One region of the Nonomuraea sp. NPDC052634 genome, then DNA from elsewhere that is predicted to be linked to it. Evidence: riboswitches for the same ligand, from Rfam matches in the RefSeq annotation. Region 1 holds a riboswitch; each other region holds the start of a gene.
What was found. Region 1 has a riboswitch for cyclic di-AMP ahead of AB0K67_RS06725 (CHAP domain-containing protein). Riboswitches for the same ligand answer to the same signal wherever they lie in the genome.
Positions count from the first base shown of each region.

Region 2: it holds a riboswitch for cyclic di-AMP, as region 1 does, so the genes downstream of both, AB0K67_RS12755 (hypothetical protein) here and AB0K67_RS06725 (CHAP domain-containing protein) in region 1, are expected to answer to the same signal.
Region 3: it holds a riboswitch for cyclic di-AMP, as region 1 does, so the genes downstream of both, AB0K67_RS23775 (C40 family peptidase) here and AB0K67_RS06725 (CHAP domain-containing protein) in region 1, are expected to answer to the same signal.
Region 4: it holds a riboswitch for cyclic di-AMP, as region 1 does, so the genes downstream of both, AB0K67_RS08855 (C40 family peptidase) here and AB0K67_RS06725 (CHAP domain-containing protein) in region 1, are expected to answer to the same signal.

Region 1 is NZ_JBFATY010000001.1:1,474,378-1,477,182, reverse strand. It holds gene AB0K67_RS06735 (hypothetical protein) at 1-64, opposite strand, end outside; gene AB0K67_RS06730 (hypothetical protein) at 178-612, shown strand; gene AB0K67_RS06725 (CHAP domain-containing protein) at 766-1,464, opposite strand; cyclic di-AMP (ydaO/yuaA leader) riboswitch at 1,477-1,613, opposite strand; gene AB0K67_RS06720 (Gfo/Idh/MocA family oxidoreductase) at 1,731-2,684, opposite strand; gene AB0K67_RS06715 (aldo/keto reductase) at 2,774-2,805, opposite strand, start outside.
Region 2 is NZ_JBFATY010000002.1:16,087-18,891, reverse strand. It holds gene AB0K67_RS12760 (TIGR03620 family F420-dependent LLM class oxidoreductase) at 1-123, shown strand, start outside; gene AB0K67_RS12755 (hypothetical protein) at 278-1,234, opposite strand; cyclic di-AMP (ydaO/yuaA leader) riboswitch at 1,240-1,381, opposite strand; gene galT (galactose-1-phosphate uridylyltransferase) at 1,452-2,531, opposite strand; gene AB0K67_RS12745 (DeoR/GlpR family DNA-binding transcription regulator) at 2,528-2,805, opposite strand, start outside.
Region 3 is NZ_JBFATY010000005.1:292,352-295,156, forward strand. It holds gene AB0K67_RS23765 (RDD family protein) at 1-461, opposite strand, end outside; gene AB0K67_RS23770 (amino-acid N-acetyltransferase) at 547-1,116, opposite strand; cyclic di-AMP (ydaO/yuaA leader) riboswitch at 1,394-1,541, shown strand; gene AB0K67_RS23775 (C40 family peptidase) at 1,664-2,593, shown strand; gene AB0K67_RS23780 (LuxR C-terminal-related transcriptional regulator) at 2,651-2,805, opposite strand, start outside.
Region 4 is NZ_JBFATY010000001.1:1,967,558-1,970,362, reverse strand. It holds gene AB0K67_RS08860 (NlpC/P60 family protein) at 1-87, shown strand, start outside; cyclic di-AMP (ydaO/yuaA leader) riboswitch at 1,001-1,164, shown strand; gene AB0K67_RS08855 (C40 family peptidase) at 1,322-1,765, shown strand; gene AB0K67_RS08850 (hypothetical protein) at 1,839-2,657, shown strand; gene AB0K67_RS08845 (M48 family metallopeptidase) at 2,669-2,805, shown strand, end outside.

The sequences.
Region 1 (2,805 bases):
CCGTGATGGGCACTCCCAGCATCGACACCAGCTCGTCGTGCGACGGCCGCTCACCATGGATCACCGAAGCATCGTAAGCCCAGGTGATGTCCAATGTGATCACACCGGATTGACCGGCCCAACCGTGCCGGGTCGCCGTCCCGGGTGTAGCACACCGATGTGATCACATTGGATTGATTGCGGGAGAGCAGGGACCTGTACTTCGCGGTGTGGGCGCTCGCCCTGGTGGCCGAGCACGCCGTGCGGATCGGGCTGGGCGTGGCGCTGCTCGCCGCCGTGCATCCGCTGCTTCCGCTGCTGCTCGGAGCGGCCGTGCTGCCCTCGCTGCTGGTACGCGGCCGCGCCGCCGCACGCATCGACGCCGCCACTGAGCAGACCGCCGAGACCGCCCGCCTGGAGCTGAGCTTGTCGGAGACGGCCACGTCCGCGGTCGCCGACCGCCGCGCTGGACGCCCCGTCCGAGAGCGCGGTCTTCGCCCGGTACGCCGAGGCGGCGAAGTGCCATCCAGGAGCCGTCACGCTGCTGATCACCCACCGCTTCCCGACGGTGCGGATGGCGGACCTCATCGTCGTACTCGACGGCGGCCGGATCGTGCAGTGCGGCACGCATGACGACCTCGTCGCGGTCCCGGGGCTCTACGCCGAGCTTGACGCCGTCCAGCGCCGGGCGTTCGAGAGCCCTGCATGACGAAACGCGCACCCCGGTGATGGGGCACGCGTTCTGCCGTCACGAAGAAGGTGGGAGCACCCGCCGGTGGGAGTGCGTCAGGAGGCGTACTCGGGGTAGCCGTAGCCGACGACCTGCGACTTGGGCCGGACCCGCTCCTCGACCTTGCCGTTGCCGGTGTTGCCCTCGATGGTGGTGATGGTGCCGTCGCGGTTGTCCTTGACGACGAAGCCGACGTGCTGGATGTCCTTCAGCGCCTTGCCGCCCTTCCAGGAGAAGAACACCACGGCGCCGGGCTTGGCCTCGTGGCCGAAGCGCTTGTTGGCGGCGAACCACTTGGCGTGGGCGACGGTCCAGGCGTCCCAGCCGACCTGCGGGCGGGCGCCGGTCTTCTCGCCGACCCAGGAGACGAACATCGAGCACCAGGCGGCGTTCAGGTAAGCGGTACGGCTGCCGCCGTCGCGGGCGACGGTCTCGGCCGCGCGCTGGGAGTTGGCGTACCACTGCTGGTACGGGGTGCCGCCGCCCTTGGCGTTCTCGGAGGTGCCGATCTGTGACCTGGCGACCGCGAGCACCTGGTCGGCGGTGACGTTGATCTTCGTCTCGTCCCGCTCGCCCGCCTTGTGGGCGGAGCGGGCGGTGTCCGGGTGCTTCGCGGCGGTGGCCGCGGCGACGGCGATCGAGGTGTCGGCGTGGGCCGCGGTGGGGACGCCGAGGGCCGAGGCCAGGACGCCGGCGCCGAGCACGGCGCGGGCAATGGTGTTCTTCGAGACAGCGGTAAGACGGTGCTTGGCCATCGAGGGGATTACTCCTTGCTTCCATGCCGCTTACCGGGTTAGCTGACGGGTTCGGGCGTGGAAGCTGCCCTACGGCACCGAAGTGCCGATTCACCCCAAAGGACGTGGGTCCCCGGTTCCGCACGTGGCGGATTCAGCGGTCACAGGACAAACCTGTGATCTTTCGTGCGATGGTCTGACATAGCCGGACAAACCGGACGTATGCCTTAAGATGCCCCATAAGGTAATACACGAGGCAAGAGGATTACAAATCCATAAAAGTAAAGTCAGCCGAGCTGACTGCGAGCCTCGGCCAGAAGCCCCATCATGGCAAGGGATTCGTCAAGAGGCATGATCGAGGATTCGGTCCTGCCTTCGGCCGTGGCGGCGCGGACTTCGCGGAGCTCTCCGGCGTAACCGTTGTCCGCCGGATTGAGTACGTGCTCCTCCGGCTCCATCGACGGCCCGGAGAGCACGATCCGCTGCGGTGCCCAGAACGGCGCCTGGATGTCCGCGCGCATCTGAGTACCCACAACGCTGGCCTGGTTCGGGTAATTCCCGAGCAATGAGGTCGCCACGAGAGCGTGCTTGCCGCCGGGGTAGAGCAAGACGCCGGCCGCCTCCGCGTCAACGCCGTTCGGGGCGAGCTTACCGGTGACGTGCAGGCCGGTGGGCATGCCGAGCAGGAGCTGGGCCAGCCCGAACGGGTAGATCCCCAGATCGAGCAGGGCTCCGCCGCCCAGCTCCGGCGCCCACAGCCGGTGCGCGGGGTCGTACGGGTGGGCGAAGCCGAAGCTGGCCTGCACCGACCGGATCTCGCCGAAGCGCGGGTCGTCCTTGATCAGCTGGATGAGCGGGTTGAAGCGCATCCACATCGCTTCCATCAGGAAGACCCCCGCCTCGCGGGCCAGGCGCACCATCTTCTCGGCGTCGTCCACGGTCGCGGCCAGCGGTTTCTCGCACAGCACCGCCTTGCCCGCCGCGATGGCGGCCTCGGCCACCTGCAGGTGCTGGGCGTGCGGGGTGGCGACGTAGACGGCGTCCACCGCCGGGTCCGCGCACAGCTGTTCGTAGGAGCCGTACGCCGACTCGGCGCCCAGCTCCGCCGCCAGGGCCTGCGCCCTGTCCAGGCTTCTCGATCCGACGGCGGCCACCCGCATGCCGGGTTCCGCCACGATCACCTTGCCCACGGTACGGGCGATGCCGCCGGTGGCGGCTATTCCCCAAGTGAAATCTCGCACGCCGGCGATCGTATACGGAAGGTAAAAACGCTTAAATGGCGGGTGGTGCCGGAAATATCAGAAATGTCCGGTAGTCACATCCGTCACATTCACACCCCGTGGAATGTGCCGGGGTCGGGCC
Region 2 (2,805 bases), on a different contig from region 1:
GTTCAAGCGCAACTCGACGCCGGCGCCGACCACGTGCTTGTCCATCCCCTCGCAGATGACATGTCCACGGCCATCGAGCAACTCGAACACCTTGCGTCTGCATTGCCTCCTGGATGGGGGTGAGGCTGTCAGTTCAGGCGACCCAGGGCCCCATCGCGGACCCGGCACTCCGAACGCTCAACCGCATAGGGGCCGCCGGCGCAAACGCCGTCTCGATTCGTGGATGTACATCACCAGATGCGATATCCCCTGGTCATCCCCTGGTCATCCCCTGGTTTCAGTTCATCGAGATGTGCACGTGGTCGTAGTGGTTCTCGGTGATGCTGCCGCGGTCGGCCATGGCGCGCCAGCCGGTGCCGGAGTTGATGCGCTGCTTCCAGATCACATACTTCACGCCGAGCTTGTCCTTGTTCTGCAGCGCCCACTCGGCGATGCGGTCGCCGAGCGCGTTGTTGGCGGGCGTCGGCATGGTGCCGCCGGTGCTCATCATGAAGTCGCAGGCGCGGCCGAGCGGGTGCTCACCGCTGGAGCCCGCGCGGAAGCAGCCCACCGTGTACGGCAGCGAGAAGTTCTTTTCGATCTGGGCCTTCATCAGCCGCGTACGCGGGGTGATGTTGTCGGGGCCGCCGGGCAGCTCGGGCGCCCAGGTGCCGTTGGACCTGCGGCCCGTGGCGACCGGCACCAGGTCGCGCAGCTTCTTCTCGATGTCGCTGATGACGCCTTCGGCCTCGCGGCGCTGCTTCGCCACCTCGGCCGCGTCCTTCTTGATCTTGGCGGTCAGCGCGGCGGCCTCATCGCTGGCCTTCTTGCGCTCGTCGCGGGCCTTGGCGACGCTCGCCACCATGGCCTGCTGCTCGGCGGTGAGCTGTTCGAGCAGGGCCGCGGTGCCGGCGTCGCCCGGCATCATGAAGCCGGGCAGCGACGGGTCGATGTTCTGGTAGCGCAGGCGGGCGATCTCGGCGACCCGCTGCTCGGCGGCGGCCAGGGTCTGCTCGGCGGCGGCCAGCCTGGCCTGCGCGGCTCTGGCGGCCTCCTGTGCCTTGGCCAGCTCGACGCGCTTGAGGTTGTACTTCTCGATGAGCTTGTCGACCTTGCTGTTCAGCTGCTTGAGCTGAGCGCGGAGCTCGGACTCTTTCGGTTTCGGGGCGGCCGTCGCCGCGTGCGCCGGGAGGACGGCGATGGCGGCGGCGGCGATGAGACCGATGGCAAGTTTCGCGGGGGACGAAGCCGCCACGTATGAGTTCCTCTCCCTCTGCCGGCCGGGTTAGCTGACGGGTTCGGGCATGGGAGTCGCTCCCTACCGCCGTAGCGGATTCACCCCAAGGTGCGGTTGGGTCCCCGGCTCCCGGGCGACGCGCCCAGGATTAGGCGGGCATCAGCCGCGTTACGGCCGATGCATATGGGGATATTAGTGGTAGATCATGAGTCATGCGACCTTAAGTAGAAATCTATTAGTGATCGATCTGTGATCGGATCATGCGCGCCGCTTCCTCGGGCCGCACGTCGTTCACGAACGCCCCCATCGCCGACTCCGAGCCTGCCAGGTACTTGAGCTTGTTGGGCGCCCGCCGGATGGAGAACAGCTCCAGGTGCAGGTATGCCAGATCGCGCCCCGTACGCACCGGCGCCTGATGCCAGGCCGAGATGTACGGCATGACGACCCCGAACAGCCCGTCGAACGCCCGCAGCACCGAGGTGTAGAGCGGCGCGAACGCGGCGCGCTCGGCGTCCGTCAGCGCCGCCAGGTCCGGCACCTGCCGGTGCGGATAGATGTGCACCTCGAACGGCCAGCGCGCGGCGGCCGGCACGAAGGCCGTCCACAGCTCGTTCGAGGCGACCACCCGCGTGCCCTCGGCCCGCTCGGCGGCCAGCACGTCGGCGAACAGGTTCCCCGGCCCCTTGTAGCGCTCGGCGGCTCCGAGCTGCAGCTTCGTCCTGGGCGTGACGTACGGGTACGCGTAGATCTGGCCGTGCGGGTGCGCGATGGTGATGCCGATCTCCGCGCCCCGGTTCTCGAAGCAGAAGACCTGCTCGACGCCCTCGATGCCGGACAGCTCCGCCGTACGGTCGGCCCACGCCTCCATGACCAGCACCACCTGCTCGTCGGAGAGCGCGGAGAAGGAGGAGTCGTGGTCGGAGGTGAAGCACACGACCTCGCACCGCCCCACACCCGGACGGACCTCGCTCAGCCCGCCCACGGCCTCATAAGTCCCGAAATTTCCGGAGAAGGAGGGGAAGCGGTTCTCGAACACGACCACGTCGTAGTCGTACGAGGGGATCTCCGTCGCGCGCTCGTCCGACGACGGGCACAGCGGGCACTCGGCCGTGCCGCCGGTCGGCAGGAACGTCCGCGTCTGCCGGTGCCCCGCGATCGCGATCCACTCCTCGGTGAGCGGGTCGTAGCGCAGCTCCGAGGCCGGCGGCCGGGGGTCGAGCCGGCGGCGGTCGATCGCGCTCCTGTCGGCGTCGTCGCGCCGGTCGTAGTAGATCAGCTCCCGGCCGTCGGCGAGATGGGTGATGGTGCGCTTCACGACGAGCCCTCCGCGATGATCAGTTCGCCGGCCCGTTCAGCCAGCTCCGTACGTGCTTCCTCCGGCAGGCCCGCGTCGCTGACGACCACGTCGGCCTCGTCCAGCTCGGCGATCGTGCTGATGCCCACCGTGTTCCACTTCGTGTGGTCGGCCGGGACGACCAGCCGGCTCGCCGCCGCCACCAGCTCCCTGTCGGTCTCCGACTCCAGCAGGTTGGGCGTGGTGAACCCGGCCCGCACGCTCATGCCGTGCACGCCGAGGAAGAGCGTGTCGA
Region 3 (2,805 bases), on a different contig from region 1:
TAGCCCGGCTGCGACTGGGGCTGCTGCCCGTACGGCGCCTGCTGGTCGTAGCCCTGCTGGCCGGAGGGGGCCTGCTGGCCGTAGCCGGGCTGGGACTGCGGCTGCTGCCCGTAAGCCTGCTGCTGGGGGTCGTAGCCCTGCTGGGGGTAGCCCTGCTGGCCGTAGCCCGGCTGCGGCTGCTGGCCGTAGCCCGGCTGGCCGTAAGGGGGTTGCTGCTGGCCATAGGGGGGCTGCTGCTGGCCGTATCCCGGCTGGGACGGCTGCTGCTGGCCATAGCCGTACTGCTGTTGTCCGTACTGGGGCTGCTGCCCGTAGGCGTCGTCCGCCCGGTAGCCGACCACAGTCGCGTCCGGGTCGGGCGCGCCGGGGTGGCGGCCCGCGTTCTGCGGCCCGTAAGGGGTGCCGGGTGCAGAATTCTCGCCGGATTCGTCCTGTGGATACGGCGGCTGTCCGGTGCTCACCGTGTCACCTCGCTTCAAGTGCGCATGTGGCACGTGTCAGGACACATGCCTGTGCTGCCCAACGTATCGACATAGGTATCAACAATCACCTTTCCGTATGGTCAGGGTCCGCGTCACCCGATGTCAGATGGAGCAGCATGCGGGTGTTGCCCAGGGTGTTCGGTTTGACGTGTTCGAGATCGAGAAACTCCGCCACACCCTCGTCGTACGAGGCCAGCAGTTCGGCGTACACCTCGGGTGAGACCGGCGTGCCCTGAATCTGGCGAAAGCCGAGCCGGGCGAAGAAGTCGACCTCAAAAGTCAGACAGAATACACGCCTCAGACCCAGATCCTTCGCCTGCTGTATGAGCGCCGAGACGATCCGACGGCCGACGCCCATGCCCCGGCACTCCGGATCCACGGCCACCGTCCGGACCTCGGCGAGGTCCTCCCAGAGCACGTGGAGCGCGCCGCAGCCGACGACCTGCCCGCCCCGTTCGGCCACCCAGAACTCCTGTACGTCCTCGTACAGGGTGACGGTGGCCTTCTTCAGGAGCCGCGGGCCCGCTCCCGCGTAGGTGTCCACAAGCCTCCTGATGGCCCGCACATCGGGTGTGCGGGCACGCCGGACCACCACCGCGGTCTCGGCTGCTGTCAGTTCGGCCACCTGCTCCATGGCCCTCCAGGGTACAGATGTCATTACGGCTCGGCCGTAACTCCCACGTCTCGCCCCATGCTGTAACAACTCGTGCTCATCCGAGCACGCGCTCCGAGCAGGCGTGCAGCCCATCCGAAGTTGCGCCAAATCCGGCATAAAACCGGTTCTGTACGGCCAGGCACGAGATCACCTTGTGACCCTTCGGTTGTGAAACCTCAACAGAGTCGGCAGTTCTGGTTGAGCACGAACCCGGAGTGCATTAGTGTCCAGCGACGATGTTCCCCGCGTGTCGCGCGCGGGCGACACGCCTAATCCTCCGCAGGGAGGAGCCGGGGAACCGCCGGTGGCGCCCCCAACGCCACCCGGGGTGAATCCGCACCACCGGTAGGGCTGCTCCGGCCCGAACCCGTCAGCTAACCCGGCAGGCGCCGATGGAAGGAGCTGGTTGGTGAAGCGTACGCGCGAGCGTGAGAGGACGACGGCGGGCAAGCACGCCCGCCCTCCGAAACGCGCCGCACGGCGGTCCCGCCTGCTCGGTGTAATAAGTGTCACACTCGCGGCGTTCATGGCCGCGACCCCCGTCGGCTCGGCATCCGCCGACCCCAAGCCCTCGCTTCAAGACCTGGCCAAGCAGGTCGAGAAGATGCACACCGAGATCGAGCAGCTGACCGAGCAGTACAACGGCCAGCGGGAGAAGCTCAAGAGCGCCAAGAGGGCCGCTGAGGCCGCGAAGAAGACCCTGGCCGCCAGTGAGGCCGATCTCGCCGCCAAGCGCGCCAAAGCGGCCGCCTTGGCCGAGAACGCCTACATCACCGGCGGGCTCAGCCGCATCCTGGCCTTCGCCACCTCCGACGACCCCGACACGTTCCTCGACCGCGCCGCCACCACGTACGTGCTGGAGCAGCAGCAGGGCGAGGCCGTCAACCAGGTCACCAGGGCCCGGCAGGCCGCGGAGCGCGCCAGGGCGAGCGCCAAGACCCGCATCGACGAGGTCCAGAAGCTGATCTCCGACCTCGGCGCCAAGCGCGACAAGATCACCAAGCTGGTCGCCAAGGTCGAGAGCAACCTCTTCCGCCGGGCGCTCGGCGAGGCGGGCCGGCCCGGCACCCGTGCCCAGCGCGTCGACCTGCCCATCCCGGGCAGCGGCAAGGCCGCCCAGGCCGCGAGGTGGGCGCTGACGCAGCAGCTCAAGCCGTACGTCTGGGGCGCCGACGGCCCCAACTCCTATGACTGCAGCGGCCTGGTCATGGCGGCCTACCAGCAGGTCGGCATCTCGCTGCCGCACTACACCGGCAGCCAGTGGACGGCCGGACGGCACATCGACCGCTCTGAGCTGCGGGCCGGCGACCTCGTGTTCTTCTACAGCGACCTGCACCACGTGGGCATCTACCTCGGCGGCGGCATGATGATCCACGCCCCGCGCACCGGCGACGTCGTCCGTATCGCCTCCATCGCGAACAGGCCCTACGCCGGCGCGGTCCGCATCGCCGACTGATCCGCCGCCAATGAGCGCCCGTCGCCCGGCCCTGACCGCCGGGCTTGATCGGCGCGGCTAGATCAGCTGGCGGCGGGCCGCCCAGGCCACGGCCTCGATCGCCGTGGCGACGCCGATGCGGTCGCAGATGACCCGCAACCGCCGTCGTACGGTGCGGCCGCTGATGTCCAGCCGCCTGCCGACCCTGTCGACCGTGACCCCTTTGGCCAGCT
Region 4 (2,805 bases), 490 kb from region 1:
GTCCACGCGCCGCAGACGGGTGACGTCGTCAAGGTGGTCAAGCTTTCCGCGTACGGCCGCCGCCTCGTCGGCGCGATCCGCCCGTAAGGCTGACGTGGCGGGGTGACCCGCCTGGTTGCACCCGTTTCTCAAGGGCCGGCCCGCTCGTACGAAGGTCTGCGACGTAGCGCGCAGCCTCTATGAGCGGGCCGGCCGCTTTTGTCAGCGCTCCTCCAAGGCCATCGCCCGCCCATTCGGCCGCTCCGCGGGGCGGGGAACCGGCTTCGGCCGGTCTGCGGGGTTCGGCCGGTCCGGTGGGGTGGGGAACCGGCTTCGGCCGGTCCGGTGGGGTGGTGAACCGGCTTCGGCCGATCCGGTGGGGTGCGATCCAGCCGAGTGGCAGGGGGATCTCGGGCTTGGTGACGAGGCCGGTCCGGCGGGGCGGGGAACCGGCCCGAAAGCCTGCCATCCGGCCGTTTTCGATCGGTCACCATGTGGAGCCGCTATTCCTTTTAGTCGCCGTTCTTCGATGTGTGAATCGCGTCGCTCTCCTTCTACTACGCCACTTCGTAGGGAGCGTGGTGGCGACGGACTTGATCAGTGGCCACGGGCGTGATCTTGCTGCTAGGGCCTGTCGGAAATCGGGGAAATTCGGAAGTTACGTCTGTCACAACAACCGTTCGCCCAGGCCGGAGATCGCGCGGGAACGATGTTCACGTTTGTGACCAAGGTGACAGTTGTGGCGGATGGGACCTTACACAGCAGCGGGAAAAGAATTGTGAGTGAGGTCACATTTTGGTCACGGCGCCTGGGTCCCAGCAGCGGTTCTGAGTCTGACAAATACCCCTATCTGATCTTTACAGCGTTACTCGGGCTTTGCCGATTCGTGACCGTTCGGCGTAACTTCTGGCGTCGCGGCGGACAAGCCATGTCGTCGCGAACCGATCATCGGTCCCTCCCGATGTGAGACAGATACATATCCGCCGGTCGGCCCCGACATCCCCATCGCACTCATCGATCGGGGCGCGACCTGCCGAATCCGTGCAGACAGGAGGCACGGAGCCGGGGACCCAGCGATCCCACGTCCCCAAGGGATCAGGGGTGAATCGGCGCGCCATCGCGCCGTAGGGCGACTTCCACGCCCGAATCCGTCAGCTAACCCGGTAGGCGTTCGTGGAAGACCCAAGGAGAAATCCTGTCTGAATCCCTGCAGAACCCCCGCCTGTCCCGCCTTGCCCTGAGTGGTGTCGCACTCACGTTGACTGTGACAGCCGGAGGTATGGTCCTCCATGCCCCCGAGGCTCAGGCGGCGACGACCCGCGAAGCCAGTGCGGCGGCCGGAATGACGGTGAAGGCGGCCACCACCGCCCGCACCGCCATCTCGGCCAAGGCCCGCAAGAGGGCCGCCAGAGCCGCCCTGCAGAGGGCGAGGGCCAGCAAGGCCGTCGCCGTGGCCAAGAAGCAGATCGGTGACCCGTACCGTTACGGAGCCACCGGACCTGGTTCGTTCGACTGCTCCGGTCTCGTCCAATACGCCTGGAGGAAGGCCGGCGTCAAGCTCCCGCGCGTGGCGAGCAGCCAGTTCGCCCGCGTCAGGAAGAAGGTCTCCTGGCGCAACCTGCAGCCTGGTGACCTGATGTTCTTCAACGGGCTCGGCCATGTGGGCATGTACGTCGGCAAAGGCAGAATGATCCATTCACCTCGGACGGGTGAACGGGTACGCATCGACAAGCTGAGCGGATGGCGTAAGGCGTCCTTCGTCGGCGCCGTCCGTCCCGGCGCGTGAAGAAGCCCCGTGCGGATCCTCCCCGATCCGGACGGGGCTCTCGCGTGTCAGGGGACCACCTACCATCGGGGCTGTGCCTGAGCAGGTGAGCCGACGTGCCCTGGCGGCCGGGCTGGTGCTCGCCGCCGCCTCGCTCGCGTCGGCCGCCGCCCCGCTGCCCGGCGCGCCGATCCTGCCCCAGCCGGTACGCGACCTGTGGCCGGGCCCGCACATCGTGCGCCGCGGCACATGGTCCACGGTCGTGGGCCACGACGCCACGGGGCTCGGCGAGCTGGCGCGCAGGGCCGACACGGCGAGCCGAAGGGTCTCGGCGGTGCTCGCCCGCCCCGTACGCCCCCTGATCGTCGTACCGGCCGATGCCCGCGAGGCCGCCGCGCTGGCCCGGGTGGGCGGCGTGGACGGGCTCGCAGCGGTCGCCGACGGCGAACGGGTGATCGTCGTGCCCGAGTCGTTCGCCAGGCTCAACCCTTCGGGCAGGGACGTCGTCCTCGCCCACGAGCTCACCCATGTCGTCGCCGGCACCGGCGGCCTGCCCGTCTGGCTGTACGAGGGCTTCGCCGACTACGTCGCCTACCGCGACGCCGGGCTGCCCGTGACGACGGCCGCCGCCGAGCTGGCCGCCGAGGTACGGGCCGGCCGCCTCCCGACCGTTCTGCCCGGACCTGCGGCTTTCGCGGCGAACGGCGGCGACCCTGCCGCGCTCGCGCGGGCGTACCAGGAGGCCTGGCTGGCGTGTCGCTTCCTCGCTGACCGGTTCGGTGAGGGGACCCTGGTGAGGCTCTACCGTGCGGCCCGCGTACGCGGGACCGATCGGGCACTCGCCGCGCTCGGGCTCTCCGTCGCGACGCTGACCGCGCGGTGGCGCGCGTACGTGCGGGATCAGCTCGTGTGAAGGGGAGGCAGATGAGCGAACGACAAGACCCGGACGACCGGGAGACGGACCGCCAGGAGAAGACCCAGGGGGCGAAGGACGGCGCTCGCGCGGCGGAGGAGGCGCTGGCCACGGTGGGCGCCGCCCACCCGCCGGGCGCGCCCGCCGC